DNA from 3 places in the Methylobacterium sp. FW102-HT35C08 genome. Region 1 is predicted to be linked to each of the others. Evidence: predicted binding sites of a transcription regulator. Region 1 holds the regulator's gene; each other region holds the start of a gene.
What was found. Region 1 encodes PhoB, which activates phosphate uptake and scavenging genes when phosphate is short. Its sites were predicted from a motif close to TGTCATNNANCTGTCAT; they were not measured.

Region 2: a site for PhoB is predicted at 7,644-7,660, ahead of AC3WSN_RS22335 (Orn/Lys/Arg family decarboxylase). Genes of this name have one in related genera too.
Region 3: a site for PhoB is predicted at 8,670-8,686, ahead of AC3WSN_RS05570 (YdcH family protein). Genes of this name have one in related genera too.

The regions. Positions count from the first base shown of each region.
Region 1 is NZ_JBYTCL010000002.1:529,010-539,323, reverse strand. Features, by position in the region: gene AC3WSN_RS02645 (aminopeptidase P family protein) at 1-682, shown strand, start outside; gene AC3WSN_RS02640 (protein-disulfide reductase DsbD family protein) at 803-2,971, shown strand; gene phoB (phosphate regulon transcriptional regulator PhoB) at 3,152-3,847, opposite strand; gene phoU (phosphate signaling complex protein PhoU) at 4,036-4,755, opposite strand; gene pstB (phosphate ABC transporter ATP-binding protein PstB) at 4,866-5,681, opposite strand; gene pstA (phosphate ABC transporter permease PstA) at 5,704-6,594, opposite strand; gene pstC (phosphate ABC transporter permease subunit PstC) at 6,607-7,584, opposite strand; gene pstS (phosphate ABC transporter substrate-binding protein PstS) at 7,670-8,710, opposite strand; gene AC3WSN_RS02605 (hypothetical protein) at 8,944-9,189, shown strand; gene AC3WSN_RS02600 (hypothetical protein) at 9,303-9,503, opposite strand; gene recN (DNA repair protein RecN) at 9,619-10,314, opposite strand, start outside.
Region 2 is NZ_JBYTCL010000002.1:4,711,050-4,721,363, reverse strand. Features, by position in the region: gene AC3WSN_RS22380 (spermidine synthase) at 1-132, shown strand, start outside; gene AC3WSN_RS22375 (hypothetical protein) at 196-402, shown strand; gene AC3WSN_RS22370 (hypothetical protein) at 670-1,197, shown strand; gene AC3WSN_RS22365 (cupredoxin domain-containing protein) at 1,232-1,594, opposite strand; gene AC3WSN_RS22360 (LysR family transcriptional regulator) at 1,771-2,727, opposite strand; gene AC3WSN_RS22355 (YceI family protein) at 2,829-3,437, shown strand; gene AC3WSN_RS22350 (cytochrome b) at 3,454-4,062, shown strand; gene AC3WSN_RS22345 (YceI family protein) at 4,059-4,631, shown strand; gene AC3WSN_RS22340 (GNAT family N-acetyltransferase) at 4,672-5,250, opposite strand; gene AC3WSN_RS22335 (Orn/Lys/Arg family decarboxylase) at 5,250-7,595, opposite strand; gene AC3WSN_RS22330 (LamB/YcsF family protein) at 7,968-8,741, opposite strand; gene AC3WSN_RS22325 (NAD(P)-dependent oxidoreductase) at 8,761-10,245, opposite strand.
Region 3 is NZ_JBYTCL010000002.1:1,140,590-1,150,903, reverse strand. Features, by position in the region: gene AC3WSN_RS05615 (MFS transporter) at 1-176, shown strand, start outside; gene AC3WSN_RS05610 (hypothetical protein) at 246-443, shown strand; gene AC3WSN_RS05605 (amidohydrolase family protein) at 545-1,414, opposite strand; gene AC3WSN_RS05600 (MFS transporter) at 1,417-2,721, opposite strand; gene AC3WSN_RS05595 (hypothetical protein) at 2,851-3,351, opposite strand; gene AC3WSN_RS05590 (phosphodiester glycosidase family protein) at 3,553-4,305, shown strand; gene AC3WSN_RS05585 (NADH:flavin oxidoreductase/NADH oxidase) at 4,509-5,627, opposite strand; gene AC3WSN_RS05580 (phospholipase A2 family protein) at 5,815-6,285, shown strand; gene AC3WSN_RS05575 (propionyl-CoA synthetase) at 6,347-8,272, opposite strand; gene AC3WSN_RS05570 (YdcH family protein) at 8,474-8,656, opposite strand; gene AC3WSN_RS05565 (YdcH family protein) at 8,830-9,048, shown strand; gene purE (5-(carboxyamino)imidazole ribonucleotide mutase) at 9,127-9,624, shown strand; gene AC3WSN_RS05555 (5-(carboxyamino)imidazole ribonucleotide synthase) at 9,621-10,314, shown strand, end outside.

The DNA of each region.
Region 1 (10,314 bases):
CGGCCCGAACGGGGCGATCGTCCATTATCGGGTCACCCGCGCCAGCGATCGGACGGTCCGGCCCGGCGAGCTGTTCCTGATCGATTCCGGCGCACAATACCCGGACGGCACCACCGACATCACCCGTACGGTCGCGGTGGGCGAGCCGAGCGCCGAGATGCGCGACCGCTTCACCCGGGTCCTCAAGGGCCATGTCGCCATCGCGCGCGCGGTCTTCCCGACGGGCACGACCGGCGCGCAGATCGACGCCTTCGCCCGGGCGCCGCTCTGGCAGGCGGGGCTCGATTTCGATCACGGCACCGGCCACGGGGTCGGCGCCTTCCTGTCGGTGCATGAGGGTCCGCAGCGCATCGCCAAGACCGGCACGGTGCCGCTGGAGGCCGGCATGATCCTGTCGAACGAGCCCGGCTACTACGCGAGCGGCGCCTACGGCATCCGGATCGAGAATCTCGTGCTGGTTGAGCCCCGTCCGATGTCCGGAGGCGAGCGGCCGATGCTCGGCTTCGAGACCCTGACGCTTGCCCCCTACGACCGGCGACTGATCGAGCCGGCTCTCCTCGACCCGGGAGAGCGCGCCTGGATCGACGCCTATCATGCGCGGGTCCGCGAGACCCTGGCGCCCGGCCTCGACGCCGAGGCGCGCGCCTGGCTGGAGCGCGCCACTGCGCCGCTCCCGGCCTGACGTCGCGGCCTGCCGCCACAAGCGCCTTCCGTGCTAAGCGGTTCGGACACGGAATAGCCCGCGCCGGGCCGGACATCGCCGCGCGTGAAACCGCGCCGGCCCTGCGCGCGAAGGGACAGCATGATCCGTCGCCTTGCCTTCCTGATCCTGGCTCTGACTGCAAGCCTCTCCGCCGCGGCGGCGCAGGGTCTGCAATCGAGCTTCCGCACGCCGCCCGACCTCGTGCGGTCGAGCCTGGTGGCCGAGCCTGTCGCGGTGGCGGGTGCGCAGCCGTTCACCCTCGCCGTGCGCATGGAGGTGAAGCCCGGCTGGCACGTCTACTGGCGCAATCCGGGCGATTCCGGCCTGCCGCCGGAGGTGACCTGGACCCTGCCGGCGGGGTTCAACGCCGGGGCGATCCGGTGGCCGGCGCCGGAGCGCATCCCGATCGCCACGCTGATGAACTACGGCTACGAGGGCGAGGTCACGCTCCTCGTGCCGGTGACCCCGCCGCCGAGCCTCGACCCGGCCGACCCGGTGCAGATCCGGGCGAAGCTCACCTATCTCGTCTGCGAGACCGAGTGCGTGCCGGGCTCCGCCGACCTTGCGCTGACGCTGCCGGTGGCCGAGCCCCGGCCCGATCCGGACAAGGCCGCGCTGTTCGCCCGCGCCCGGGCCGCCCTGCCCGTCCCGCCGCTCTGGCCGCTGCATCTCGCAAGTCAGGGCGACACGCTGCGGCTCGATTTCGCAGCAACCGGCCTCAAGCCGGATGCTGTCCGGAACGCCGCGTTCTTCCCCTATTCCGAGACGGCGATCGACAACGCCGCCGCGCAGGTGATGTCGGTCGATGAGGCCGGCCTGCACCTCACCCTCGCCCGCAGCAGCCCGACCGAGCCGGCGCCCGCCGCGCTGCCGGGCGTCCTCACCCTCGAGGAGGTCACCGATGCTGGTCCCCGCCGGCTCGCCTTCGCGTATGGCGACGAGCCGGTCTTGCCGACGGCGGCTCCGGCCACGACGCTGGAAGCGCCCGCGGCACGGGCGATCGCGCCCGATTTCGACGCGCTGACGCTCGCGACCGCGGCGGCCTTCGCGTTCCTCGGCGGCCTGATCCTCAACTTGATGCCGTGCGTCTTCCCGGTCCTGTCGATCAAGGTTCTCGGCCTGATCCGGCATGCCGGCGAGAGCCCGGGCCGGCTGCGTCTCCACGGCCTGGCCTACACGGCGGGCGTGCTGGCGAGCTTCCTGGGCCTCGCAGCGCTGCTGATCGCCCTGAAGGGTGGCGGGGCGGCGATCGGCTGGGGCTTTCAGCTGCAATCGCCGGACGTGGTGGCGGGGCTGGCCTATCTGTTGTTCGCGATGGGCCTCAGCCTGTCGGGCGTCGTCCATGTCGGCGGCCGGCTTGCCGGCCTCGGAGACGGCCTCGCCCGGCGCGCGGGCCTGAGCGGCTCGTTCTTCACGGGCGTGCTCGCGACGCTCGTGGCTACGCCCTGCACGGCGCCGTTCATGGGCTCGGCGGTGGGCTTCGCGCTGACCCAGAGCGCCGGCGTGGCGCTCGCGGTGTTCGCGAGCCTCGGCCTCGGTCTCGCCCTGCCCTTCCTCGCGCTGACACTCTGGCCGCCGGCCCTGCGGGCGCTGCCGCGGCCCGGCGCCTGGATGGAGGTTCTCAAGCAGATCCTGGCCTTCCCTGTCTACGCAACGGTGGCGTGGCTGGTCTGGGTGCTGGCGCAGCAGGTCGATCCGCGCGGGCTGCTGGCGGCGCTGATCGGGCTGGTTCTGGTCGGCTTCGCCGCCTGGGCCTGGGAGCGCGGACGCGCCGCCGCGCCCCGCACCGGTCGGATCGCCCAGGCCGCCGCAATCCTGGCGATCGTCGCCGTCGGGGCCCTCGCCGTGACCCTCCCGCAGCAGCGCATGCTCCCGTCGGCGCAGGCCGCTGCCGACGGGATCGAGCCGTTCACGCAGGCGCGCCTCGACTCGCTGGTAAGCGCCCGCCGCCCGGTCTTCATCGATATGACGGCGGCGTGGTGCATCACCTGCGCGGTGAACGAGGCGACCTCGCTCAACACCAAAGCCGTGCGGGCGGCGATGGCGGAGCGCGGCGTGACCTACATGAAGGGCGACTGGACCAACCAGAATCCCGAGATCACCCGCCTGCTGGAGAAGTACGGGCGCAGCGGCGTGCCGCTCTACCTGCTTTATGCCGGGACCGGGGAGCCCCAGGTGCTGCCGCAGATCCTGACCGAGGGAACGGTTCTGGCGGCGCTGGACGCGGTCCCGACCGCGTCCGGCCGGAGCGCGGCGCTGGCCCGCTGAGCCTTTCCGGGGTCCGAGCCCCTAGGGCATCGATGCGCTCGGTCGCAGTCTTCGCGAGCGGAGTGAAGCAATCCAGCAGCGCCACGCCAACCGGCCGCGCGCCGCCCCGGGACACGTCGCTGAACGCGTGACGACGGCGCGCCGGACCGAAGTTCCTTTCGGACAGCCCGTGCGGCCGCCTCACGCCTCCAGCGAGAAGGTCTCGTCGAAGGCGTAGCCCGAGCCGCGGACCGTGCGGATCGGATCGGCCTGGCGCGGGCCGTTCAGCGCCTTGCGCAGGCGCCCGACATGCACGTCCACCGTGCGCTCGTCGATGTAGACGTCGTGGCCCCAGACCCCGTCGAGGAGCTGCTCGCGGGAGAAGACCCGGCCCGGGGCCAGCATCAGGAATTCCAGCAGCCGGAACTCGGTCGGGCCGAGATGCAGCTCCTCGCCGCCGCGGCGGACGCGGTGGCCGGTGCGGTCGAGTTCGAGATCGCCGGCGGCCAGCCGGTCCGAGCTGTGGGCAGGCTTGGCCCGGCGCAGCAGCGCGCGGATCCGGGCCAGCAGCTCCGGCACGGAGAACGGCTTGACGATGTAGTCGTCGGCGCCTGTGCCGAGACCGCGAATCCGGTCGCCCTCCTCGCCGCGGGCGGTGAGCATGATCACCGGCAGCCGCTCGGTCTCCCGGCGCGCCCGGATCCGGCGGCAGAGCTCGATCCCCGAGAGGCCGGGCAGCATCCAGTCGAGCAGGACGAGATCGGGAATCCGCTCGGCCAGGAGCAGCTCCGCATCGTCGCCGCGGGCCGCCGCGTCGACGAGGAAGCCCTCGGCCTCAAGGTTGTAGCGCAGCAGCGTGGTCAGCGCCTCCTCGTCCTCGACGATCAGGACTTGCATGCTCACGTTCGAAGACCCGTTCCCGAGGCGGCGCCACACAGCCTGCCGACACCCCGACGCGCATCGGAGCGGACGTGCAGGCGGAGGGTGCGGGAGGCGCCGCTCAGCCTCAACCCGCACCCTCCGATTCTCCGACCGCGCCCCACAGGAGAGAGCGCAGGCCGGCGCGTGAAATCAGGCCGGCCCGCCTACGGAGCCTGCACCCCGTCCACGGTCGCGTAGTTCGACGCGTCGTTTTTCGGCCGGTCGCCCGCCAGCGTCTCGCCGGTGGCGAGGTAGTGGATCGTCTCGGCGATGTTGGTGGTGTGGTCGCCGATCCGCTCGACGTTCTTGGCGCAGAACAGCAGATGCGTGCAGAACGAGATGTTGCGCGGATCCTCCATCATGTAGGTCAGGAGTTCGCGGAACAGGGAATTGTACAGGGCGTCGATCTCGCCGTCGCGCTCCCAGACATCGTGGGCCGCCTGGACGTCGCGGCTCGCATAGGCGTCGAGCACGTCCTTGAGCTGACCCTCGGCGAGGTCGCTCATGTGGCGGACGCCGAGCACGATCTTCTGGGCCGGCGCCTGGTCGGAGATCGCCACCACCCGCTTGGCGACGTTCTTCGCGAGATCGCCGATCCGCTCGAGATCGCCGGAGACGCGGATCGCCGAGATGGTCTCGCGCAGGTCGATGGCCAGGGGCTGGCGCCGGGCGATCAGCAGGACCGCGCGCTCTTCGATGTCCCGCTGCAGCGCGTCGAGGCGCTTGTCGGCGAGGATCACCGCCTGGGCGAGCGTGTCGTCCCGGCGCACGAGGGCGTCGGTCGCCTCAGCGGTCATCTTCTCGGCCACGCCGCCCATCTCCGAGATCGAGCGACGCAGGTTCTCCAGGTCGGTGTCGTAGGAGGTGACGATATGGCCGGGCATGGCGGATCCTTCGATGGGGTCCCGGGGACGGCCCTCCGGGAGGCTTGCGGGATCCGCCGGCGCGCTGGAGACGCGATGCGGCGGTCCCGGGACCGGAGCGGCCCGGCAGACTAGCCGAACCGGCCGGTGATGTAGTCCTGCGTGCGGCGTTCCGTCGGGTTCATGAACATCCGGTTGGTCGGACCGAACTCGACGAGCTGTCCCAGATACATGAAGGCGGTGAACTGCGAGATGCGCGCCGCCTGCTGCATGTTGTGGGTGACGATCACGATGGTGAACTCGTCGCGCAGCTGCTCGATCAGCTCCTCGATGCGGCCCGTGGAGATCGGGTCGAGGGCCGAGGTCGGCTCGTCGAACAGGATCACCTCCGGCTTCTGCGCCACCGTCCGGGCGATGCACAGGCGCTGCTGCTGGCCGCCCGACAGGCCGGTCCCCGCCTGACGGAGCTTATCCTTCACCTCGTCCCAGAGGGCGGCCTTGCGCAGAGATTCCTCGATCCGGCCGTCGAGCTCGGATTTCGGCAGCTTCTCGTAGAGGCGCAGGCCGAAGGCCACGTTGTCGTAGATCGACATCGGGAACGGCGTCGGCTTCTGGAACACCATGCCGATGCGCGAGCGCAGCTCGTTCAGGTCGACGGAGGGGCTGAGGATGTTCTCGCCGTCGAGCAGGATCTCGCCCTCGGCGCGCTGCTCCGGATAGAGGCTGTAGATCCGGTTGAAGCAGCGCAGCAGGGTGGACTTGCCGCAGCCGGAGGGGCCGATCAGCGCCGTGACCTGCCGGTCATGGAAGTCGAGGTTGACGTCCTTCAGGCCGTGGAAGCTGCCGTAGTAGAAGTTCAGGTCCTTCACGGCGATCCGCACGGGTCCGCCCTCGTCGGCGCGGTTGCGGTTCAGCTCGACCGTGGGGATCGCGGAGGCGGCGTTCATCGTCGTGTCCTCGAAAGGGGTCTCAGCGCGAAGTCTGCGGCTTGATCACGAGGCGCGCGATGATCGACAGCACCAGGATGGTCGCGGTGATCAGAAGCGCGCCCGCCCAGGCGAGCCCCTGCCAGTTCGGATAGGGCGACAGAGCGAACTGGTAGATCATCACCGGCAGGTTCGCGACGCCGCCCATCAGGTTGGCGGAGAACCAGGAATTGTTGTTGAGCGCCGTGAACAGCAGCGGCGCGGTCTCGCCGGCGATGCGCGCCAGCGCCAGGATGATGCCGGTGACGATGCCGGCCGAGGCCGCGCGCCAGGTCACGCTGGTGATCACCGTCGAGGGCGGCGCCCCGAGGGCCGCGCCGGCCTCCCGCAGGGTGCCGGGGACGAGGCGCAGCATGTCCTCGGTGGTGCGCACGATCACCGGCACGGCGATGATCGCGAGCGCCACGCCGCCGGCCCAGCCCGAGTAGGTCCCCATCGGCCGCACCATCAGCGTGTAGACGAACAGCCCGATCAGGATCGACGGCGCCGAGAGCAGGATGTCATTGAGGAACCGGATCAGCGCCGCGAGCTTCGAGCCGCGCCCGTACTCGGCGAGGTAGGTCCCCGCCATGACGCCGATCGGCGTCGCGATCAGGATGCCGATCCCGGTCAGGACGAGGCTGCCGAGGATCGCGTTGGCGATGCCGCCGCCCTCTGAACCCGGACCCGGGGTCGGGTTGGTGAACAGGGTCGGCGTGAAGCCACGCACGCCCTGGACGATCAGCATCACCAGGATCGAGCCCAGGACCAGGGCGCCCACCAGGGTCGCGCCGGTACAGGCGATCCGCAGGGCCCGGTCGGCGACGCGGCGGCCGCGGCGGACACGACCGGAACGGCGCCCGGTGGTCGTGGTGATCGTGTTGGAAGCGTCCATCGCGCGGGCTCCTCAGGCGGACTGGACGCGGCGCGTCAGCAGCCGGGCGATGATGAGCACCACGAAGGTGATCACGAACAGGATGCAGCCCAGGGCCATCAGCGCGTTCAGCTGGAGGCCGTCCGCCTCGTTGAACTCGTTGGCGATGCGCGACGCGATGGTGGAACTCGGGTCGAAGATCGAGGCCGAGAGGCGGTTGGCGTTGCCGACCACGAAGGTCACCGCCATCGTCTCGCCGAGGGCCCGGCCGAGCCCGAGCATGATCGCGCCGATGATCGAGACCGCGGCCTGCGGCACCAGCACGTGGCGCACGACCTCCCAGGTGGTGCAGCCGATCCCGTAGGCGCTCTCGCGCAGCACGGTCGGGATCTGGTCGAGCATGTCGCGGGCGATCGAGGCGATGAACGGGACGATCATGATCGCCAGGATGATGCCGGCGGTGAGCACGCCGACGCCGGACGGCACGCGAGCGTAGAACAACGTGCCGATGATCGGCATGCCTTCGACGAGGTTCGAGACCGGGATTTGCACGAAGCGCGCGAAGAGCGGCGCGAACACGAACAGGCCCCACATGCCGTAGATGATGCTCGGCACGGCGGCGAGCAGCTCGATCGTCATGGCGACCGGCTTGCGCGCCCAGCCCGGGCAGAGCTGCGTCAGGTAGACCGCGATCCCGAGGGAGACGGGTACGCCGATCAGCAGTGCCAGGAAGGCGGAGGCGACGGTCCCGAGCACCGCGACCAGGGCACCATACTGCTCGGTCCCGACGTTCCAGGCGCTCGAGGTCAGGAATCCGAAGCCGAACTCGCGGAAGGCGGGCCAGCCGCCGTACAGGATCGAGCCGAGGATCCCGGCGAGGACGAGGAGCACCAGCAGCGCGGCGCCGTACGAGCAGGTCCGGAACAGGGTGTCGAGGCTGCGGCTCGGCGCCTTCCGCGCGGTCGCAGCACGCGTTCGGCCAAGGGCGATCGATTCTGTCAAAGCGGGCATCCGCGGTTCTCTGCGAAGGGTGGCGTGGTAGCGCGGTGCGTTCCCGGAAGCGAGGGAGGAGGTTGTCACCTCCTCCCGGCCACGCTCACATGTTGAAGACAGGCTTACCGTCCTTGCCCTTCACGTCTTTCCACTCCTGGTGGATGAGCTCGACGACGTTGTCCGGCAGCGGCACATAGTCGAGATCGGTGGCGAGCTTGTCGCCGTTCTTGTAGGCCCAGTCGAAGAACTTGAGCACGTCGGCGGCCTTGGCCGGATCGGCCGCATCCTTGTGGATCAGGATGAAGGTCGCCGCCGTGATCGGCCACGCGTCATCGCCCGGCTGGTTGGTCAGCGAGATGCCGAAGCCCGGGGCGGCTTTCCAGTCGGCGCTCGCGGCCGCGGCCTGGAACGCCTTGTCGTCCGGCTGCGGGTACTTGCCGGCCTTGTTCTGCAGCAGGGCGTAGGAGAGCTTGTTCTGCTTGGCATAGGCCGACTCGACGTAGCCGATCGCGTTCGGGACCTGCTTCACGGTGGCGGTCACACCCTCGTTGCCCTTGCCGCCCTGACCCACCGGCCAGGAGATCGTGGTGGCCGCGCCGTATTCCTTCTTCCAGGTGTCGGACGACTGGGAGAGGTAGGTGGTGAAGATGTTGGTCGTGCCGGACGCATCCGAGCGGTAGACCGGCGTGATGTTGGAATCGGGGAGCTTCAGCCCGTCATTGAGCTTCGCGATCCGCGGATCCGACCATTTGGCGATCTTGCCGGCGTAGATGTCGGCCAGGATGTCGCCGGTGAGCTTGAGCTTGCCCGGCTCAATCCCGGGGATGTTCACCACCGGCACGACGCCGCCCATCACGGTCGGGAACTGGACGAGGCCGTCCTTGGCGAGCTGCTCGGCCTTCAGCGGCGCGTCCGTGGCGCCGAAATCGACGGTCTTGGCCTGGATCTGCTTGATGCCGCCGCCGGAGCCGATCGACTGATAGTTGAGGCCCGAGCCGGTCTCCTTGCGATAGGCTTCGGCCCACTTCGAGTAGACCGGGAAGGGGAACGTGGCCCCGGCTCCGGTGATGTCGGCGGCGAGCGCCGCGGACGCCAGCTGAACCGTCGCGAGGCCGACGGCGAGCGCGTAAGCGAAGGGTCTCAAGGGATTCTCCGTTGCCGTCGGGCAAGAGCCTGCGCCGCTCCGCCGGCAAGCCCATGCCCGCGGCAGAGCTCTGCGGCCGATCTTCCGAAGAGACCCAGCGCCGGCCGCCCGATGGCTGGGCGGTTACGACAGGGAGATGACACCGGGATGACACCGCAGCCGCAAGTCGGGCGGCACGGTTCATCGACCTCGTGCGTTCAATACCGGCAATCGTCTCGGAAGGATGTCGGATCGTGGGCGGCGAGGAGGTCGAGGCAGCGACGGAAGCCGATCCAGCCTGGCTTGCGCTGCATGCCGAGCGGGAAGCCTTGGAGCGCGCCCTGACGCTGGCGCAGGCGCGCCAGAAATTCAGCACCGATCCTGGGACGGCCGCACAGGCGCGGGTCGAGGAATCGGATCTGCTGGTCAACCTCGATCGGGTGCTGACCTTAATTCGGGCTGCCGAGTATCGCCGGAGGCCGGGTTCGCGCCGCTGGTAGTCGGCTTCGCAAGACGCCGCGCTTTCCGACGACGCGAGTGCAGGTTCATCGAACGCTTGCGCGGTTCAAGATGAACTCAAAGTCGCCGGCCTGAGTCAGTCCGGATCGGACGCTTAGCTCGCCCGGCGGAGTTCGCGCTCCTTCTGGCGCAGGCGCAGGAGCAGCTCGACATGGGTGTCGGTGATCGGCTGGGTATCGACACTGCCCTCGTAGACCGTCCGGAGCGTGAGCCCGAGCTGCCGCGTGTCGATCGACTGCTTGAGCGTCTGGCCTGCGCGCAGGTGCCCATCGGACGCGACCATGGACGGCTTCATCGCTCCCTCCCGCGTCCCGCCGCCAAAACCATCCGCGGCGCCAGGACGATGGCACTCTCGCTTGCAATGGTTAACAAACGCCTAATTACAACCAACGGTTAAGGTTGATGCGCGTTTACGCGTCGGCGCCCTGAAGAAGCCGGGCCGCCGCCGCCCGGGCCTCGTCCGTCACCGTGGCACCCGCCAGCATCCGGGCGATCTCCTCGCGCCGCTCGTCGACGGGCAGGCTCGAGACCCTGGTCGCGACACGGCTGGCCCCCTTCACGGGCGCCTTGGCGATCAGGAAATGCGTCTCGGCGCGCGCCGCCACCTGAGGCGCGTGGGTCACGGCGACGACCTGCACGGTGACTGCGAGCCGAGCGAGGCGCAGGCCGATCGCATCGGCCACGGCGCCGCCGACACCGGTATCGATCTCGTCGAAGATCAGGGTCGGCGCCGACCCCTTGTCGGCCAGCACCACCTTGAGGGCCAGCATGAAGCGCGACAACTCGCCGCCCGAGGCGACCTTCATCATCGGGCCGGGCTTGGTGCCGGGATTGGTCTGCGCCCAGAACTCCACGCGATCGGTGCCGGCCGGATCGCGCGAATCCGGATCGGTGGCGATCTCGGTGATGAACCGGGCCCGCTCCAGCTTCAGCGGCGGCAGCTCGGCCTTCACGGCGGCGTCGAGCTGCTTGGCCGCCCGGCGGCGCCCGGCGCTGAGTTTCTCGGCCGCCTCGGCGTAGTCGGTTTCCGCCTTCGCGAGCGCCTGCTCGAGCCCGGCCAACGCCGCCTCGCCGGCATCGATCGCCGCGACATCCCCGGCGTAGCG
Region 2 (10,314 bases), 4.2 Mb from region 1:
GAGCAGCGGGTCCATGCCAGCGGCCGCGGCAGCGGGCCCAAGCACGTGGTCTGGATCGGGACCCGGACCGACCGGCCCGCCGAGACCGTTCGTCCGCGCTCCGGCCAGCCGCGGGTGGCCCGGTCCGTCTAGGATCGCTGCCGCTCACGGTCGCACCCCCTAGGCCGGCACCGCGACGTTCCGCACATTCTACGGATGGGTGCGAATGGCGGGCATCTCTACACAGTCGAGGTCAGGCCGAGCCGGCATGATCCGGGCCGTTTCACCTGGGCGATCCGCGACCGGGGCAAGCTGGTGCGGGGTTCGTACCGTCCGCACGCATCCGAGCATGCCGCCCGCGCCGTAGCGCTGGCCGAGGTCGAGCGCATGATCGGCCATGACGGACAGTCGGGCGGGACCTAGACGCTTCGATCCATGCTTTTCGCGCATACAGAGGCGGTGCGATCGCGTCGCTTATGCATACCTCCCGAACCGCCGGGCCATTGCCTACCGCAATGCACTATCCTATCTGTGCAGTGCGGGATGGCGATGGCGTCGCCTTCCCGCTGCCCTTCTTGGGCGTTTCCTCCCTAGACTTCGGGCCGCTCCTTCGGGAGTGGCCTTTTTTGTTTCCGCAGATTCGGCCTGGATCAAGCGGAACCAGGAGCTTGGCGGTTCGTTTTTCCCGCCATGGAACACTATCGCTCCACCCTGGCGACCACCGCCATTGCCGTATTCGGGCTCGTTGTGGCGGCGCATACTCTGCATCCGGGCAATTACGAGGTGCAGACGCGCCCGGCACGTCCGGTCGCGGCTCCGGTTGCCTGGACCGATCCGCCGGCCCGGATCGCCGGGCCCGAGACGACCGGCGCGATCCGGCGTGCCGCCGAGGCCCCGAGCGCGCTCCCGTCCGCCGTCCCGGCTCCGCAGTTGGCTGCAGTGACCCCGCCGGTTGCCGCGCCGGCCCTGCCGCTCCCGCGCGAGATGGCGGATTCGGCCGGGCCGCTTCCCAAGGCGGCTGCCGTCCATCGTGTCCGCGGATCCGAGCGCAATGTGCGCCGCGTGGTCCGCCTGCGTCACGCCCGGACCGCTCAGGCCGACCGGGCTGCCGTCGCCCCGCCGACCGCCCGTCCGGCGCAGGCCGCGCCGGATTCGGCCGGGCGGATCGATCCGATCGGCGACATCATCCGCGGCCTCGGCTTCGGCCGCGACAGCTGACCACATCCGGCCTCGGCCGCCAAAACCGGGGCGCCTAATCGACGTGGATGGTCAGCTTCATCTTCGGGTGGATGCCGCACTGGATCACGAAATCGCCGGGCTCCTTGAGCGTCAGGCGCGTCTCGGTGCCGGGCTCCTGGTCGCCGGCATCGAACGAGAACCGGTCCGCCTCGATGAAGGCGTGATGGGTCAGGCTCTCGTCGCCGTTGCGCAGGGTGATCGTGTCGCCGCGGCGCAGGTAGAGGTCGGTCGGCGTGTAATGGCGCCCCTTCTGCAGGACGATCCGGACCGTGTCCGAAAGCATCGCCCAGGCTGACCCGCCGGCATAGCCCGAAGCGGCCAGCGCGAGTGTCCCGATGATGAGCGTGGGGCGCAGGCACCTGCTGCAAAGGGGCATGACGGGTGTCCGCGCGATATCCGAGGCGTCCCGGGACGGAGGGGTCGATCATCGAGCGGTCCGGGATCCGCTGCCCTGCATCGTGACCGGCACCCCTCAACATCCCGATACACGACACGATAAGATTTTAGCGATCTCGCGGGCCGCTCGCGACGTATATTGAAATACTAATCTGTTTAACTGTATTCGTTTACAGAATCAGAGTGTTCGCGGCGGCAATCGCGGGCCGCGAGCGCCTCGCGCACGTGCTCCCGGAATACGTTGACCCGGGCCGGCAGCTCGCGTCCCGCCAGGGTCACGGCCCGCAGCGCCGCCCCGCGGGTCGCCCAGGGCGCCAAGACCCGCACGAGCGCGCCCGATTCCACCGCCCGGGCGGCGACCAGGGTCGGCAGATGGCCGATTCCGGCGCCCGCCAGGGTCAGGCGGTGCGCGCTGGCGAAGTCGCTGACCCGGATCGCTGGGCTCACGGAGAGCGGCTCCGTGCGGCCCTGCCCGTCGGAGAGGGGCAGCCCCGCCGCGCCGAATCGCTCGCGCGCGAGGATCAGGTCGTGGTCGCGCAGGCCGGCGAGATCGGCCGGGGCCGGGCGGCGCGCGAGGTAGGCGGGGGCGGCGTAGAGGCCGACCGCCAGGGTCGCCAGGACCAGCGCGCGGTAGCCGGTCTCCTCGGCGCCGCCGAGCCGCAGGGCGAGGTCGATCCGGTTGGCCGCGAGGTCGAGGCGCGCGTCGGTGTTCAGCATCTCCACGGTGATCTGCGGGTAGGCGTCCCGGAAGCTCGCGACGATCTCGGGCATCACCTCGATCCCGAAATCGATCGAGGTGGTGAATCGCAGGTGTCCGGCCGGCACCGTGCGGGCGTCGCGCGCGGTCTCGGCCGCCTCGTCGAGGAGCGTCAGGCTCTCCTGGGCCTTGGCGTAGAAGGCCAGCCCCTCGGCCGTCGGCGAGACCGCCCGTGAGGTCCGCGCCATCAGCCGGGCACCGAGCGCCCGCTCTAGCCGGGAGATCCGCCGGCTGACGCTGCCTTTGGTCTCGCGCAGGCTGGCCGCCGCGGCCGTGACCGTGCCGAGATCGACCACCGTGCAGAAGGCCCGCACATCGTCCAGCCCGCCCCGGAAGGTTTCCGTTCTCGCAACCATGGGGTTCCGGATAGCAGGCTCAACCGGGGCCGTGAACGGGGCTACACGGCTGCTGCGGCGCAGCGAATAGCGCTCGACCGTCTGCTCTGCAGGAGACACCCTTGAAGTCGATTCTCGCCTCCGGCCTTCTGGCCCTGCTGGTCGCCACCCCGGTGCTGGCCCAGACCCCGCCGACCCGCGACCCCGCCCAGATCCAGGCCGGAACCTACGCGGTCGATCCCGGCCACACCCAGGTCGGCTGGCGGGTCTCCCACATGGGCTTCTCGAACTACGCGGGCGGCTTCTCGGACGTGTCCGGCACGCTGGAGCTGCAGCCGAAGAACCCAGCTTCCGCCAAGCTGTCGGTGAAGATCCCGGTCGCCTCGGTGGCGACAACCAGCGCCAAGCTCACCGACGAGCTCAAGGGCGACCAGTGGCTCGACGCCGCCAAGTTCCCCGACATGACCTTCGTGTCCACCAAGGTGGTGCCCGCCGGCAAGGACCACGCGAAGGTGACGGGCGACCTGACGCTGCACGGCGTGACCAAGCCGGTGACGCTCGACGTCACCCTGGTCGGCGCCGGCGTGAACCCGCTGAGCAAGAAGGTCACGGTCGGCTTCGAGGCCACCGGCACGCTCAAGCGCTCCGAGTTCGGCGTGAAGACCTACGTGCCGCTGATCGGCGACGAGCTGCACCTCACCATCGCGGGCGCCTTCGAGAAGCAGGACTGACCTGGGAGGATCCGCCATGGCGAGAGGGGTTTCCGCGCGGCGGTACTCCGCCGTGGCGATCCTGCTGCACTGGGCGAGCGCGCTGGGCGTGCTCGTCCTGATCGGTCTGGGCCTGACCATGGCTCATGCGGATTTGGCGCCGCTGCGCCAGTTCCAGCTCTACCAGTGGCACAAATCCGTCGGGATCACCGTGCTGGCGCTGACGGCCCTGCGCGTCCTCTGGCGCCTGACCCACCGGCCGCCGCCCCACCCGGCCGGGATGCCGGCGCGGGAGCGCCGGGCGGCCGGGGCGGCGCACACCCTGCTGTACCTGCTCCTGATCGGGCTGCCCCTGACCGGCTGGGCCGTGGTGTCGCTGTCGCCGTTCAACATCCCGACGGTGCTGTACGGGCTCGTGCCCTGGCCGCACCTGCCGCTGGCGGACCTCGTCCCCGACCCGGGCGGCGCCGAGGGTCTCCTCAAGCGGGTCCACGCCCTGGGGGCGTGGTTCCTGGCGGCTTTGCTCGCCGTCCACGTGGCGGCGGCCCTGCGCCACCACCTCCTCCTGCGCGACGACGTGCTGCGCCGCATGCTGCCGGGGCGCCGGACCTTGACCGCTTGCCCGACCGTGGAGCCGACCCGATGAACGTGCGTCACCTCTGCCTGCTCGCGGCTCTCCAGACTGCGGCCCTGCCGGCGGCCGCCGCCGAGTGGGCGGTGGATCCGGCCAAGAGTGCGATCCGGTTCTCCGGCGTGCAGGTCGGCGTGCCGTTCACCGGGCGGTTCGAGCGGTTCAAGGCCGCGGTCGATTTCGATCCCGCCAAGCCCGAGGCGGGGCACGCGCTCGTGCTGGTCGACCTCGCTAGCGCGCGGACCGGGGATGTCCAGCGCGACCGGGCCCTGCCGCAGAAGGATTGGTTCGACGTCAAGGCGGCGAGCGAGGCGCGCTTTGAGGCGACCCGCTTCGTCGACAAGGGGCAGGGCGACTACGCGGCAATCGGGACGCTGACCATCCGCGGCACGAGCCGGCCCGTGACGCTGCCGTTCCATCTGACCCTCGAGGGCGGCGGGGCGCACGCCACCGGGCGCGTCGGCCTGGTCCGCACCGAGTTCGGCGTCGGGCAGGGGGCCTGGGCCTCAGGCCAGTGGGTGGCGCTCGACGTCGGGGTCGAGATCGACATCGTCGCGACGGCGCAGCCTGCGGCCGGTCACTGACGCGGGCCGCACAGACGCCCGGACCCGTCCTGATGCGCCGCTACCCCGGCCGGTCCTCCGACCCGGTCCCCAGCGCCCGCTGGACCATGACGCTGTCCGACCAGTGGCCGTACTTGAAGCCCACCGCCCGCAGGTAGCCGACCCGCTCGAACCCGCAGGCTTCGTGGAGCCGCAGGGAGGCCGCGTTCTCGGCGTCGATGTAGCCGATCATCTGGCGGTAGCCGCCCGCTGCGCAGGCCTCGATCAGGGCCGGCAGCAGCCGCCGGCCGATCCCGGCATGGAGGTGGTCGGGATGCACGTAGATCGAGTGCTTGAGCGTGTAGCGGTAGGCCGGCCGCTTCCGGAACGGCACCGCGTAGGCGTAGCCCGCCACCGCGCCGTCCCGCTCGGCCACGAGGTGCGGCAGGCGCTTCTTGCGCATGGTCTTGCGCCGCCGCTTCAGGTCGTCGGGGAGCAGCCGGTCCTCCTCGGCGACGCCGACATCGCTGACGCCCCGGCTGATGTGGTGCTCGTAGATCGCCACCATCGCCTCGACATCGGCGTCCGAGGAGGCGCGGATGACGATGTCGGGGCAGGCGCGGGCCGGGATTAGGCCGGGCGTCTCGACCTCGATCTCCATCAGGCGCCCTCCCGCGCCACGTAGGTGTGGAAGCGGATCCGCCCGTCCGGGTCGACCTCGCGGTAGACGCCCTGGATCTCGGCCTCGAAGCCCGGGAACAGGTTGGCGGAGGCCTCGAACATCTTGAAATAGTCGAGCATGGGCTTGGCCCGCTCGTCGAGCCGCTCGCCCGGCAGAACCGTGCCGATGCCCGGGGGATAGACCAGCATCAGCGTGGTGGCGATCCGCCCCTCGGCCTCGGCGATCGGCACGTAGTCGACCTTGTTGCGGGTCAGCAGCTGGGCGGCTCTCTTCGGCGGCGTCACCATCTCGGGCAGGTGCTCGGGGGCGAATTGCCGCCGCTGCAGCGTCGAGGTGCCAGCCTCCCGGTGGAAGGCGTGGAGCTCGTTGCAGAGGTCGCGCAGGCGCACGCCGCGGTAGCGGTTCGGCCGGCGGTTGACGAATTCCGGCATGGCCTCCTCCAGCGCGACGTTGTCGTCGTGGAGCCGCTTGAAGGCGACGAGGCCCGAGATCAGCGTGCCGGCCTTGGAGGATTCGACCCCCGGGGTCAGCAGGAAGAGCAGCGAGTTCAGGTCGTTCTTCTCGGCGACGATCCGGTTCTCACGCAGGTACTGGGCCACGATCGGCGCCGGCACGCCGTGCTGGGCATAGGCCCCCGTGTGCCGGTCGAAGCCGGGGGTCAGCACGGTGAGCTTGTTCGGGTCGGTGATGGCGTAGCCCGGCGACACGTGGCTGAAGCCGTGCCAGCGCGCCCCCGGCTTCAGCTCCCAGTGGCGCGGCGTGGCGGCGAGCTCGTCGGTCGGCACGCTCTCCCACGGCACCTCGGCGCCGTCGGCGTTCACCGTCACGTCCGGCACGAAAGGGTCGAAGAACCAGCGCCGGGCCGGATCGCGCTCGTTCTCCTCGAACTCGCGGCGGATCGCCCGGACCTTCTTGCGCCACTCGATCCCGAGCCGGATCGTGTCGTCCCACAGGATCATGCCCGAGCGCCCCTTCATCATCTGGGCGCCGACGTCGAGGGAGGCGAACAGGGGGTAGAAGGGTGACGTGGAGGCGTGGACCAGGAAGCTCTCGTTGAGCCTCTTGTGCTCGACCCGCCGGGTCTGGCCGCGGATGTGCCCGTCCCGAGTGTGGATCTGCGAGGCCTGGCTGAAGCTCGCGAGCTGCTTGTGGGTCGACTGCGTGGCGACGATGCCGGGCGAGGTCTCGTCGAGCCCGGTCAGCCCCATGGCGAAGCGGCGGGCGTAGAGCGGGTGGAACTTCATGAAGCCCGCCCAGGCCTCGTCGAACAGGATGTAGTCGCACAGGTGGCCGATCTTCTCCAGGATCTCCTGGGCGTCGTAGATCGTGCCGTCGTAGGTGCATTGCTCGATCACCGCGACGCGGAACGGCCGCTCCCGGCGCCACGCCTCCGGATCGGTCACCAGCGGGTTGCGGCGGATTTTTTCGCGGATCCGGGTCTCATCCAGGGCCTCGTGGAAGATCGGTCCGATCAGGCCGTACGCATTCCGATCCGTTTCCAAAAAGATCGGGATGCCGCCGCCCAGGAACAGGGCGCCGTGGTGGGCCGCCTTGTGGTTGTTGCGGTCGAACAGGACGAGGTCGTCCTCCGCCACCAGGGAGGACAGGACGATCTTGTTGGAGGCCGAGGTGCCGTTGAGGACGAAGTAGGTCTTCTCCGCCCCGAAGATCTTGGCGGCCTCCTTCTGGGCCTTCAGCGCCGGGCCCTCGTGGGTCAGCAGGTCGCCGAGGTCGAGGACCGAGTTGTCGAGATCGTCGCGGAAGATCGCCTCGCCCAGATGCTCCACGAAGATCCGGCCGATGGGGGACCGGTTATAGAAGATGCCGCCGTTGTGGCCTGGGCAGGTCCAGAGCTGGTTGCCCTTCTCGGCGTAGTCGACGAGCGCGCCGAAGAACGGCGTCTTGAGGGTCTCGGCGTATTGCGTAACCCGGCTGACGAGGCCGCGGGCGATGAATTCCGGCGTCTCCTCGGCGAGGAAGATGTAGCCGTCGATGAAGTCGAGGAGCTCGACCGGGATGTCCTCCAGCCGCTTGCGGCGAACCATGATGACGATCGGCATCTCCAGGCCGCGCCGGCGCATCATGTCGATGAGGGCGGCGGCCTTGCCGTCGAGGCCGCGCTTGCCCCAGTCGACCACGAGGCAGCCGACCGCCGCGTCGGTCTGGACCGCGATGGCCGCGTCCTCGACGCGCCGGGCGCGCACCACCTCGAAGCCGCGCTGCTCCACGGCCGCCACGATCTGGTTGAGGCGCGCGCCCTCGAGATCGTCTGGATCGAAGGCCGGGGCGCACATCAGGACCGTGAAGCGGCGGTGGAAGTCCATGGAGCCCTCTCTGGCCTCGGATGCAGCGCGTGGCTTTCCGGCCCGTCTGCGACGATTGCATGACACGCGACCGTGGTGGTGGCCGACCCGGAACGAAAGGTCGTGATCGGGGTGCGCCTCGGCCGGCTTCGGCGCGGCAACGCAGCTACGCGCGTGATGTCCCGGGGTGATAGTCCTCGCCGTCGTTCCGGGGCGCCGCAGGCGAGCCCGGACCCGGAGGTGCACGCCGGAGGCGGGCAATCCAGAACCACCATCGGTGCAGATGCTTGATGCGTCGGCGGATCTGGATCCCGGGCTCCGCTGCACGGCCCCGGGATGACGGTGGTGATGCGGCTTCGGTCGCGGGGCTCCGGAGGACGCGACCGCTTCCCCTCAGGCGCCGATCACCGCGGCCATGGGCCTGAGCGCGATGCCTTGCGTGGCGAGCGCGTCGCGCAGCCGCGCGGCCATTGCCACGGCGCCCGGCGTGTCGCCGTGGACGCAGACGCTGTCGATCCGGGTCGGGATCCGCGCGCCGGACGCGCAGGTGATCGCCCCGTCGCCGAGCATCCGCACGACCCGCTCGGCCACCGCGTCGGGCGCGTGCAGCACCGCCCCGGGCAACTTGCGCGAGACGAGGTTGCCGTTATCCGCGTAGGCCCGGTCGGCGTAGACCTCGCGGACCAGAGGCAGGCCGAGCCGCTCGCCGGCGCGCTCGGTCTCCAGGCCGGGCATCACTACGAAGATCAGGTCGCGGTCCAGCGTCCGGATCGCCCGGGCCACCGACAGCGCGAGATCCGCGTCCTCGTTGGCAATGTTGCCGAGCGCCCCGTGGGTCTTCACGTGCCGCACCGGGCAGCCCGCATCCTGCGCCAGCGCCAGCAGGGCACCGACTTGGTAGAGCACGGCCTTCTCGATATCTGCCGGCCGCTCGCCGTGAATCGGGCGCCGGCCGAAGCCCCAGAGATCGAGGAAGCCCGGATGCGCGCCGGCCTGGACGCCGTTCGCGGCGGCGAGCCGCAGGGTCTCGTGCATGACGAGCGGGTCGCCGGCGTGGAAGCCGCAGGCGATGTTGGCCGAGGTGGCGATGGTCAGCATCTCGGCATCGTCGCCCAGGCGGTAGACGCCGAAGCCCTCGCCCATGTCGCAGTTCAGGTCGACGATCATCGCGGGGCTCCCGGGAGTGTCACAGGGCGCGTCGGTGCGGCCAGACATCCGGGTTGACCAGCCCGCCGGGCCGCCGACCGGCGAGGACGTCGACCACCCGGCCCGCCGCGGTCTCGGCGGTGCGGATCAGCGCCGCCTCGGTGGAGCCGCCGACATGGGGCGTCAGGATCGCCCGCGCCTGGCGGCCGAGGGGATGGTCGGCGGGCAGGGGCTCCTGCGCGAACACGTCGAGCCCGGCGCCCGCGATCGTGCCGGCCTCCAGCGCCTCGATCAGGGCCGCCTCGTCGATCAGGCCGCCGCGGCTGGTGTTGATCAGGAACGCGTCCCGCTTCATCCGGGCGAGCTGCGCCCGGCCGATCAGGCCGCGTGTCTCCGGGGTCAGCGGCACGTGCAGCGAGACGATGTCGGCCTCAGCGAGGAGCGCGTCGACCGAGGCGGCCCGCAGCGCGCCGGCATTGGCGAAATCGGCGTCGGGGCGGCTCGGCCCGTAGGCCAGCACCCGCAGGCCGAGGGCGGCGCCGAGCCGCGCGGTCGCCTGCCCGATCGCCCCGAAGCCGACGAGACCAAGCGTCAGGCCGGCGAGCTCGACGAGGCGGGTGGTGAACTTGAAGCTGTCGTCGCCGGCCCGGACCGAGCGGTCGGCGCCGGGCAGGGCCTTGGCCAGGGCGAAGATCAGCGCCAGCGTCTGCTCGGCCACCGAGACGGCGTTGGCGCCCGGCGTGTTGACCACCACGATCCCGGCCTCAGTCGCCGCCGCCTTGGCGACGTGGTCGGTGCCGGTCCCGTGGACGCCGATCACCCGCAGGTCCGGCGCCGCCCCGATGGCGCCGGCCGGGAAGCCGGTGTTGCGGGTGATGACGGCGACGCAGCCGGCGACCTCGCGCGCCAGGGTCTCGGTGTCGGTGCCGCTGGCCGGGCGCGGCTCCAGCCCGGCCGCGCGCAGCCGGTCGAGGCCCGCCGCGTGGATCGGCTGGACGATGAGGCACGGACCGGTGATCACGGAAGGGCAGCCCCTGATGGGAAAGCGGTGGCGGAACGCAAGTCCGGCGCGGGGATCGTCTAGGCGCAGCGCGCCGTCCTGACAACGGGCGGACCCATTGGTCCCCGCCCGCGCGGGCGGAGACGCCACCTGCCTGAGCGGCTCCCGGTCCAGGATCTGGACGCGGCCCCGCCGGCCGCGGATGCCGCCGCCCTCCAGGTTCTGCAGCGCCAGCGTGACGCCCGAGCGCTGCACGCCGAGCATCACCGACAGGAACTCGTGCTTGAGCGGCAGGTCGTCCCCGTCCACGCGGTCGTGGCACATCAGCAGCCAGCGCGCGAGGCGGGGCCCGAGCGTGAAGGTCGCGTTGACGTAGGCCGTGTGCCGCGCCTGCACGAGCTCGGTCTGCACGTAGTGCAGGAGCAGGCGGCGCAGGCCCGGGCTGGCTTCGGTCGCCGCCGACAGGGCGGCGGCCGGGATGCGCCAAGCCGCGCCCGGGATCTGGATGAAGCAGTCGCTCGCCACGCGGTCGGAGACTGGCGTGCCGATCTGTTGGATCAGCCGCAGGATTCCAGCCCCACTGACAATGAATTG
Region 3 (10,314 bases), 610 kb from region 1:
GCGGCGCGCTCGCCGGCGGGCTGACCCCGATCATCGGCACCGTGCTGGCCGAGCGCTTCCAGGGCCATTGGTGGCCGATCGCGGTGTTCGGCACGGCGCTGGCCGGCGTGTCGTTCCTGTGCGTCACGGCGATCGGCGGCTACCGCGCGCGGCAGCGGGGCTTCCTGGACGGGTGAGCGCAAGCCGATCAAAGGCGCTGGATCCGGGTAACGCCGGATTCAGGCCCGTGATCTAGGATCAGCGCCATGGATTCGATCGCCGCAGCCGCCGTGCAGATGCTGGGTTCGTCCCAGAACCAGCAGATCGGCATCGCCGTCGCCAGGCAGCAGCTCTCGGCCGACAAGGCGGTGGCCGGGCTCGTGGCTGACAGCGCGGCCCAGGCGGCGAGTGCCGGTCCGCCCGCGCCTCCCGGACAGGGGCTGAGCGTCGACCTGCGGGTCTGACGGAAACACCGCCCCCGCTTTCCGGGCCTCGCGCGGCCCTGGGTCGCTTCGCTGCGCTCGCGATGACGGCGGGCTCTTCGGGGCCTGTCGAACGCCCGCCCCTATCCGAAGCCGTAGAGCCGCCGCGGGTTGTCGACGAACACCATCCGGCGCCTGTCCGCGTCCGGCACCCAGTCGGCCATCAGGTCGAGGAGGTCCCGAGTCTGCGGCGGCCCGTCCCAGGCGGCCACGTGCGGCCAGTCCGAGCCCCAGAGGCAGCGTTCCGGCGCGGCGTCGTTGAGCGCCCGGGCGAAGGGGATCGTGTCCGCGTAGGGCGGGCCGGTCACGGAATCCCGGAAGGCACCAGACAGCTTCACCCAGTTGCCGTCGGCGACGAGGCCGAGCAGCGCCTCGAAGCCCGGGTGGTCCAGGCCGGCCGAGGTCGGCATGTGGCCCATGTGGTCGAACACCAGCGGCACCGGCAGCCGCGACAGGCGGCCGGCGATCGGCGGCAGCTCCCGGGCATCGAGCAGGAACTGGAGGTGCCAGCCCATCTCGCGGGCGAGCGCCCCGTAGGACTCGACCGCGTCGAGCCCGACCCCGCCGCCGAACAGCACGTTGAGGCGCAGGCCGACCACGCCGGCCTCCTTCAGGGCCGCGAGCTCCGCGTCGGGCAGGCCGAGCGGGATCACCGCGATGCCGCGTAGGCGCTGCCGGTTGGCGCGCAGCGTCTCGACCATCAGCCGGTTGTCGGTGCCGTGCACGCTGACCTGGATCAGCACGCCGTTGGCCATGCCGGTCCCGTCGAGCATCGCGAGATACCGCTCGGCCGGCGCCGCCGGGGGCGTGTAGCTGCGGTCGGCCACCAGCGGGTAGTCCGGCGGCAGGCCGATGACGTGGGCGTGGGTGTCGACCGCGCCGTCCGGCACGGCGTAGCGGGTCGGGCCTGCCGGGTGCGGGTCCGGGGCGGGGCAGTCTCGGATCTCGGGCATGATCAGCTATCCGCGTGCAGGACCTTGCCGCGCGTCTCGGGCAGCGCGAAGGCCGCCAGGAAGAAGATCCCGTAGGCGACGGCCGCGAAGATCGCGATGGCGGAGGCGAGACCGGCGCGCTCCGCGAGGTAGCCGACCAGTGCCGGGAACAGGGCGCCGATGCCGCGGCCGAAATTGTAGCAGAACCCCTGCCCCGAGCCGCGCAGGCGGGTCGGATACAGTTCGGTCAGGAACGCGCCCATGCCCGAGAAGTAGCCGGAGGCGAAGAAGCCGAGCGGGAAGCCCAGCACCCACAGCACCCCGTTCGAGAGCGGGATCTGCGTGTAGGCGACGATCACCGCGATGGCGCCCAGCGAGAAGATCAGGAACAGCGGCCGCCGGCCGAGCCGGTCGGCGAGCCAGGCGCCCACGAGGTAGCCGGTGAACGAGCCGACGATCAGGGCCGCGAGGTAGCCGGTGGAGGAGACGATCGACAGGTGGCGCTCGGTGGTCAGGAAGCGCGGCACCCAGGTGGTGATCGCGTAGTAGCCGCCCTGGCAGCCCGCCGCTGCCAGCGAGGCCAGCAGCGTCGTCTTGAGGATCGGGCCGGAGAAGATCTCCCAGATCTGCGGCCGGTCGCCCGTGGCGGCGGCCCGGGCGCGGGATTCGGCGGCGACCTCCGGCTCCTTCACGTAGCGGCGCAGGTAGAAGACCAGCAGCGCCGGCAGCGCGCCCACCGCGAACATCCAGCGCCACGCGGTCTCGGGCGGCAGGATCGAGAACAGCACCGCCTGCGACAGGACCGCGAGGCCCCAGCCGATCGCCCAGCCGGACTGGACGGAGCCGACGGCGCGGCCGCGATACTCGGCCCGGATCGTCTCGCCGATCAGCACGGCGCCGGCCGCCCACTCGCCACCGAAGCCGAGGCCCAGGATCGCCCGGGCGACGAGAAGCTGCTCGAAGTTCTGCACGAAGGCGCAGAGCAGCGAGAACAGGGAGAACCAGAGGATCGTGATCTGCAGGGTGAGCACCCGGCCGATCCGGTCGGCGATGAAGCCCGCGAGCCAGCCGCCAATTGCCGAGGCCAGCAGCGTCACCGTGGCTGCGAGCCCGGCCGTGCCGGAATCGACGTGCCACAGGGCCATGATCGTCCCGATCACCAGCGGGTAGATCATGAAGTCCATGCCGTCGAGGCACCATCCGGCGGCGCACGCCCAGAACGTGTGCCGCTCCGGCGGCGTCATCGATCGGTAGAAGGCGGTGAGGCTGGCGTCGCGGATCTCGACCGCGTCCACGCCGGTGCTCCCCTGCCCGGTTGCTGTGCTCATCACCGCCTCCCGCCGTCCGATACCAGTATCAGCGTCCTAGGCTGAGCTGTCCAACGTCGGAGAGGTCCACGCAAGGAAAAGGCCGCCCGCAGGCGGCCTCTCCCCGTCTTTTCGCTTCCCGATCAACGCTCAGTAGCAGCGCTCGACCAGGACCCGGCGGTAGCCGTAGGGGGTCCAGCGCACCCGCGGGACCGTGTAGCAGCCGCCGCCATAGCCGTAATCGCCGGCGTAGCCGTAGCCGACCGGAGCGTAGCCACCGTATCCGTAGCCGTAGCCCGGATAGCCGTAGCCGCCATAGCCGCCGTAGAGGCCGCCGGCCGCGAGACCCAGGCCGACGCCGAGGCCCAATCCGCCGAGGCCGTAGCCGTAGCCCCGGCCATAACCGTAGCCGCGTCCACCATAGAAGCCGCGACCACCATAGAAACCACCCCCGCGGAAGCCGGCGCCGCGGAAGCCGCCACCGAAGCCGCCACCCCGGAAGCCGCCGAAGCCGCCGCCGTGGAAGCCGCCGCCGTGGAAGCCGCCGCCGTGGAAACCACCCCCGCCGAATCCGCGCGCATCCGCGCTGGCCGGCGCCAGAGCCAGGGCACCCGCTGCGAGCAGGGCCGAGCCGAGCACTGCACCCTTCATCACGTCATCTCCGTGGAAAACCGCCCTCTGAGGCAAGAAACGTTTTAAGGCCGAAAACGGTCCAGTCGCCTCTTGCGGCGCGCCGCCGCTGCCGGCCGCGGCAAGCCCCGGCCTTGCTCCGGGCTCCAAAATCGCCGCTTTCCGAGGCGAGAGGCCCCGGTAACACCCCGCTCCAACCCTCCGAGCAATCCGGAACGAGTGATGACGATGCGCCCGGCTCACGCCCTGTTGATCGCGCTCCTCGCGCTGGCCGCCCCCGCCCGGGCTGGCGGGGCGCCGGCCGGCCCAACGCCTTGCCGCGCCGTCGAGGCGCAGGGCGAGACCTTCACGGTCTGTACGATCGACCTGCGGCGGCAGCGATTGAAGTTGTTCTGGCGCGAACAGGATGGGCGGCCCTACGGCTCGCTCGGCACATTGGCCGAGACGCAGGGCGGGCATCTCAGCTTCGCGATGAATGCCGGCATGTACGACAAGGACCAGGCGCCGGTGGGCCTCTACGTCGAGGACGGGCGCGAGATGAAGCGGGTCTCGACGGCCGATGGCCCGGGCAACTTCCACCTCAAGCCCAACGGCATCTTCTGGGTGAAGGGCGAGCGCGCGGGCGTGCTCGACACGGCCCGCTATCTCCGGGCGAAGATCCGCCCGGACTACGCCACGCAGTCCGGGCCGATGCTGGTGATCGACGGCCAGATTCACCCGAAGATCTCCACCGACGGGCCGAGCCAGAAGATCCGCAACGGCGTGGGCGTCCCGGAGGACGGGCACGTCGCGATCTTCGCCATCTCCGAGCGCCCGGTGACCTTCGGCGCCTTCGCGCGGCTGTTCCGGGACGATCTCGGCTGCCGGAACGCCCTGTTCCTCGACGGCTCCGTGTCGAGCCTCTACGCGCCGAATCTCGGCCGCACCGACATCAGCCGGCCGCTCGGGCCGCTGGTCGGGGCGCTGCCGCGCTGAGGACGGTTCAGAGCTTTGGGGGCGGCAGGGGAAGCCTGCCTCTCGCTCCCGGTCCGCGATCGGGCCGGCTCGAACGGCGGCAAGCTTCGGCACTCACAAAGGTTCTGGATTCCGGGCTCGCCTGCGGCGCCCCGGAATGACTGGGCCGTCGGCCGAGGACGGGCTTTCCGCCGCTGCCCGGACGTCGTGCGCGGCGCCCGCGTTCAGCGCTGCCCGAAGGCCGTGTCCTTGAACAGGTCCTTGTACTCCCGCGGCTGCGAGCGCCAGTACTGCTTGGGGGCCCGCACGCGCGCGCCGAGCTCGGCGGCTGCGTGCCAGGGCCAGCGCGGATCGTACAGCATGGCCCGGGCGAGCGAGATCGCGTCCGCCTTGCCCTCCTGCAGGATCGCCTCCGCTTGGCTGGCCTCCGTGATCAGCCCCACCGCGATGGTGGTGAGTCCGGTCTCGGCCTTGATCCGCTCCGCGTAGGGCACCTGGTAGCCCGGCCCGAGCTTGATCGCCTGCTTGGGCGAGACGCCGCCCGTGGAGACGTGGAGCGCGGGCGAGCCCGCCCGCTTCAGGGCCTGGGCCAGTTCGACGGTCTCGTCGAGATCCCAGCCGTCCTCGACCCAGTCGGTGGCCGAGACGCGCAGCCAGACCGGGCTGCCCGCCGGGACGACGGCGCGCACCGCGTCGTAGACCTCCAGCGGGAAGCGCATCCGGTTCGCGAGGCTGCCGCCATATTCGTCCGTCCGCTTGTTGGCGATCGGCGACAGGAACTGGTGCAGCAGGTAGCCGTGGGCGCCGTGCAGCTCCACCGCCTCGATGCCGAGACGCACGGCACGCTTGGCGGTGGCCACGAACTGGTCGCGGACGCGCTTCAGGTCGGCGGCGTCGAGGGCGTGGGGCGGGACCTCGCCCTCCCCGTGCGCCAGAGCCGAGGGCGCCTCCGTGCGCCAGCCGTAGGCGTGCTCCGGCGGGATCTGCTGGCCGCCGGCCCAGGGAGCCTCGCTGGACGCCTTGCGGCCGGCATGGGCGATCTGGATGCAGACCGGGATCGGCGCGTATTCGCGCACGGCGTCGAGCACGCGGGCCAGCGCCCGCTCGCAGCCGTCGTTGTAGAGGCCGAGATCCCAGGCGGTGATCCGCGCCTCGGGCGAGACCGCGGTCGCCTCCAGGGTGAGCAGGCCGGCGCCCGACATGGCGAGCCCTCCCAGATGCATCATGTGCCAATCGGTGGCCTCGCCATCCCGGGCCGAGTACTGGCACATCGGGGCGATCAGGATGCGGTTCTCGAGGGTAAGGGCATCGAGCGTCAGCGGTTCGAACAGGCGAGCGGTCATCAGCAACTCCCGGTGGTCGATCCACTCTGGCGCAGGATGGGCACGACGGCCAGTGCGGTGCGGCAGAGCACCCCTGCGACCTGGGATTGCGGGAACCTGCGGAGACGGACGGCCGTTTTTCGCCCTGTCGCCGCATCGCGGCAATCGACGCGAACCGCCTGAGGGGGCGAGATCGCCCGAGGTCCAGATGATGCTTACCAGACTCGCCATCCCGCTCGCCCTCGCCGCCGGCTGTGCCGCCCTCGCGGGCGCGGCGCAGGCCCAGCCCGCCGCCTTCGGCGGACCGAAGATGCTGATCCACGGCAATTACTGCGGGCCGGGCAACAATGCCCCGCTGCCGCCGATCGACGCCCTCGACGCGGCCTGCGCCCGCCACGACGCCTGCACGCCCGAAGGAGGCCTGCCCACGCAGGCCTGCAACCTCCGCCTCCAGCGGGAGGCCACCCTGATCTCCCGCGATCCGCGCCAGCCCCAGGAACTGCGCTCGATGGCCGGCCTCGTCGCGGCCACCGCGACCCTGATCCCGTCCGAGCCGGCCCCGCGGAGCATGCCGGCCTCGGTCACGACCAGTCCGGCGCCGGACGCCTTCGCGCCGGCCCCGGAAAGATCGGCCCCCGGGGCGCTGGACGAGGACGACGACGCGCCGGACGCTGACTGACGCGGCCTGATGACGGCGCGGCCAGACTCGCCGCGCCGTCCTGCCCGTCGCGTGCGGACGCTCAGACGGCGCCGATGCCCTTGCCCTTCAGGCTCTCGCCGATCTCGTCGAGGGCCGCTGCGTCGTCGATCGTCGCCGGCATCGTCCAGGGCTCGTCGTCGGCGATCCGCTTCATGGTGGCCCGCAGGATCTTGCCCGAGCGGGTCTTGGGCAGCCGCGGTACGGTCAGCGCCATCTTGAAGGCCGCCACCGGGCCGATCTCGTCGCGCACCTTGGCGACGAGTTCCCGCTCGATCGCCTCGGTCGGCCGCGCGACGCCGGCCTTGAGCACCACGAAGCCGCAGGGCACCTCGCCCTTCAGCGCGTCGCGGATGCCGATGACCGCGCATTCCGCCACGTCGGGATGGCCGGCCAGAACCGCCTCCATGCCGCCCGTGGACAGGCGGTGGCCCGCGACGTTGATGATGTCGTCGGTCCGGCCCAGGACCGTGATGTAGCCGTCCGCGTCGATCACGCCGGCATCCGAGGTGTCGTAATAGCCCGGATAGGTGGCGAGGTAGCTCGACCGCATCCGCGCGTCCGAGCCCCACAGGGTCGGCAGGCAGCCCGGGGGCAGCGGCAGGCGGATCGCGATCGTGCCCATCGTGCCGGCCGGGACGGGCTTGCCGCCCTCGTCCAGCACCTCGACCCGGTAGCCCGGCATCGGCACGCAGGTGCTGCCGTGCTTCACCGGCAGGAGGCCGAGCCCCAGCGGGTTGCCGGCGATCGGCCATCCGGTCTCGGTCTGCCACCAATGGTCGATGACCGGCCGGTTCAGCACCCGCTCGGCCCAGGCGACCGAGTCGGGATCGGCGCGCTCGCCGGCCAGGAACAGGCTGCGGAACGCCGAGAGGTCGTAGGCGCCGATCCGGGCGCCCGCGGAATCCTCCTTCTTGATGGCGCGGAGCGCCGTCGGCGCCGTGAACAGGCAGGTCACGCCGTACTCGGCGGCGACCCGCCAGAAGGCGCCGGCATCGGGCGTGCCCACCGGCTTGCCCTCGTAGAGCACCGTCGTGCAGCCGTGCAGCAGCGGCGCGTAGACGATGTAGGAATGGCCCACCACCCAGCCGATGTCGGAGGCGCAGAAATAGGTCTCGCCGGGCTGGACGCCGTAGAGATTCGGCATCGACCAGGCGAGGGCGACGAGGTAGCCGCCGGTGTCGCGGACGACGCCTTTCGGCTTCCCCGTCGTGCCGGAGGTGTAGAGGATGTAGAGCGGGTCGGTGGCGGCGACCGGCACGCAGGCCGCCCTCTGCCCCGCGTCTCGGGCGGCCGCGACGGTCTCGGCCCAGTCGCGGTCGCGCTCCGGCGTCAGGGCGGCCGCGCATTGCGGCCTCTGGAGGATCAGGCAGGCCTCCGGCTTGTGGCGCGAGGCCGCGATCGCCGCGTCGAGGAGGGGCTTGTAGGCGACCACCCGGTTCGGCTCGATGCCGCAGGAGGCGGCGAGCACCACCTTCGGCGCCGCATCCTCGATCCGCACCGCCAGCTCGTTGGCGGCGAAGCCGCCGAACACCACCGAATGGACCGCGCCGAGCCGGGCGCAGGCCAGCATGCCGAACAGCGCCTCGGGCACCATCGGCATGTAGAGGATCACCCGGTCCCCCCGCCCGACGCCGAGCCCGGCCAGCACGGCGGCCAGCACCGCCACCTCGTCGCGCAGCGCCCGGTACGTGATGCTGCGCTTGGTGCCGGTGACGGGAGAATCGTAGCGGATCGCCACCTGCTCCGCCCGTGCCCCCTCGGCGTGACGGTCGACCGCGTTATGGCAGGCGTTCAGCGTGCCGTCCGGGAACCAGCGGCCGTAAGGGCCCGAATCCGGTGCGAAGGCCCGCTCCGGCGCGCGCACCCAGTCGAGCGCCCGGGCCGCGCCGAGCCAGAACGCCTCCGGATCGCGGCGGGCCGATTCGTAGATCTCCGGGTAGCGGCCCGGCAGGCTGGCGTTGGTCATCGCTTCGGCGTTTCCTCGCGGGCCGCTCTCCGGCGGCCGGCACAGAGTAGCCCATTCTCGCGCGCGGGGAGATAGAGCCTCGCCCCCGCGCGGCGGCGTGCGCGCCACAAGAAAGCCGCCGCACCGGGAGGTCCGATGCGGCGGCTTCTGTCATACGGGGTGTGCTATCGCGGGTGAGGTGTCAGGCCTCAGTGCCAGGCCTCAGTGCAACGTGTCGTTGCCCGCCTGGAGCCTGTTGATCTCGTCCTTGAGAAGGAGTTTCCGTCGCTTCAGCTCGGCGATGTGGAGGTCGTTCGCCGAAGGCCTGTGGGTCGCTTCCTGAATCTCGCGCTCGAGGGCTTCGTGCTTCCGGGCGAGTTGGTTCAGATGCGTCTGCAGCGACATGAGCCGAATCTCCTGTCATCGTTTCGACACGTCGAGATTGGCACAGGATGCCGGACCTGTCGAAGCGTTTTCTGCTGCTAAGTCTCACGAATGCTTACCGCGCCGTCTTGTCCGGCGCCCGGGCGTGACGCATGCTCCCGAGCCATGAACGAACTTCGGGTCCGCGGGTGACAATGGCGGAAGAGTCGGGTGAGAGTGCGCAGTCGGATCTCCTGGGCGAGCTGGCCCGGCTGCGCGAGGAGCACCGGGACCTCGACAGCGCCATCGAGGCGCTGGAGCTCAGCGTCGCCGGGGACCAGCTCCAGATCCAGCGGCTGAAGAAGCGCAAGCTCACGCTGCGCGACCGCATCTTCCACATCGAGGACGCGCTGACGCCGGACATCATCGCCTGATGCCGGTGGACGCCGCCGCGCCCCGCCTTGCCGCGGGCCTGCGCCGCCTGTAAGCGCCCTCTTTTGCCGGGATCAACGATGGTGTCGCCTCCGGTCGCGATCATCATGGGCAGCCAGTCCGACTGGGCGACCATGCGGCATGCCGCCGAGACGCTCGACGCGCTCGGCGTGCCCTACGACGCGCGGATCGTGTCGGCCCACCGCACGCCCGACCGCCTCGTGGCCTTCGCCAAGGGCGCGGTCGCGGCCGGTTTCAAGGTCGTGATCGCCGGCGCTGGCGGCGCCGCGCACCTGCCCGGCATGGCGGCGGCGATGACCCGGCTCCCGGTCTTCGGCGTGCCGGTGGAATCCAAGGCCTTGTCCGGCCAGGACAGCCTGCTCTCCATCGTCCAGATGCCCGCCGGCATCCCGGTGGGGACCCTGGCGATCGGGCGGGCCGGGGCCATCAACGCGGCCCTGCTCGCCGCGTCCGTCCTGGCGCTCTCCGACCCGCAGCTGGCGGAGCGACTCGACACGTGGCGCGCGGCCCAGACCGCCTCGGTGGCCGAGCGGCCGGTGACGGAAGAGAACGCGTGACGGACAAGACCCTCGGCCCCGGCTCCACCCTCGGCATCGTCGGCGGAGGCCAGCTCGGGCGCATGATCGCGCTGGCCGCGGCCAATTACGGCCTCAAGGTCCACATCTACGCCCCCGACCAGGACAGCCCCGCCTTCGATGTGGCCGCCCGCACCACCTGCGCGGCCTACGACGATGCCGAGGCGCTGGCCGCTTTCGCGCGCAGCGTCGACGTCGTCACCTACGAGTTCGAGAACATCCCGCACGCCACCGCCGACATCCTGGCCCGGCACGCCGCCCTGCATCCGAACGCGCGGGCGCTCTCGACCACGCAGGACCGCCTGTCCGAGAAGGAATTCATCAACGGTCTCGGCATCCCGACGGCGCCGTTCCGGGCGGTCGACACGCCCGACGACCTCGACCGCGCGATCGAGGTGATCGGCCTGCCGGCGGTGCTCAAGACCCGCCGCTTCGGCTACGACGGCAAGGGGCAGCGCATGCTGCGCGAGCGGGCCGAAGGCGACCGCAACGCCCTGTTCGCCGAGTTCGGCGGCGCGCCGCTGATCCTGGAAGGGTTCGTGCCGTTCGAGCGCGAGGTCTCGGTGGTCGGCGCCCGCGCCCGCGACGGCAGCTTCGCGGCCTTCGACCTGTGCGAGAACGAGCATCGCGATCACATCCTCGCGCTGACCCGGGTCCCGGCTCCCGGCGTGT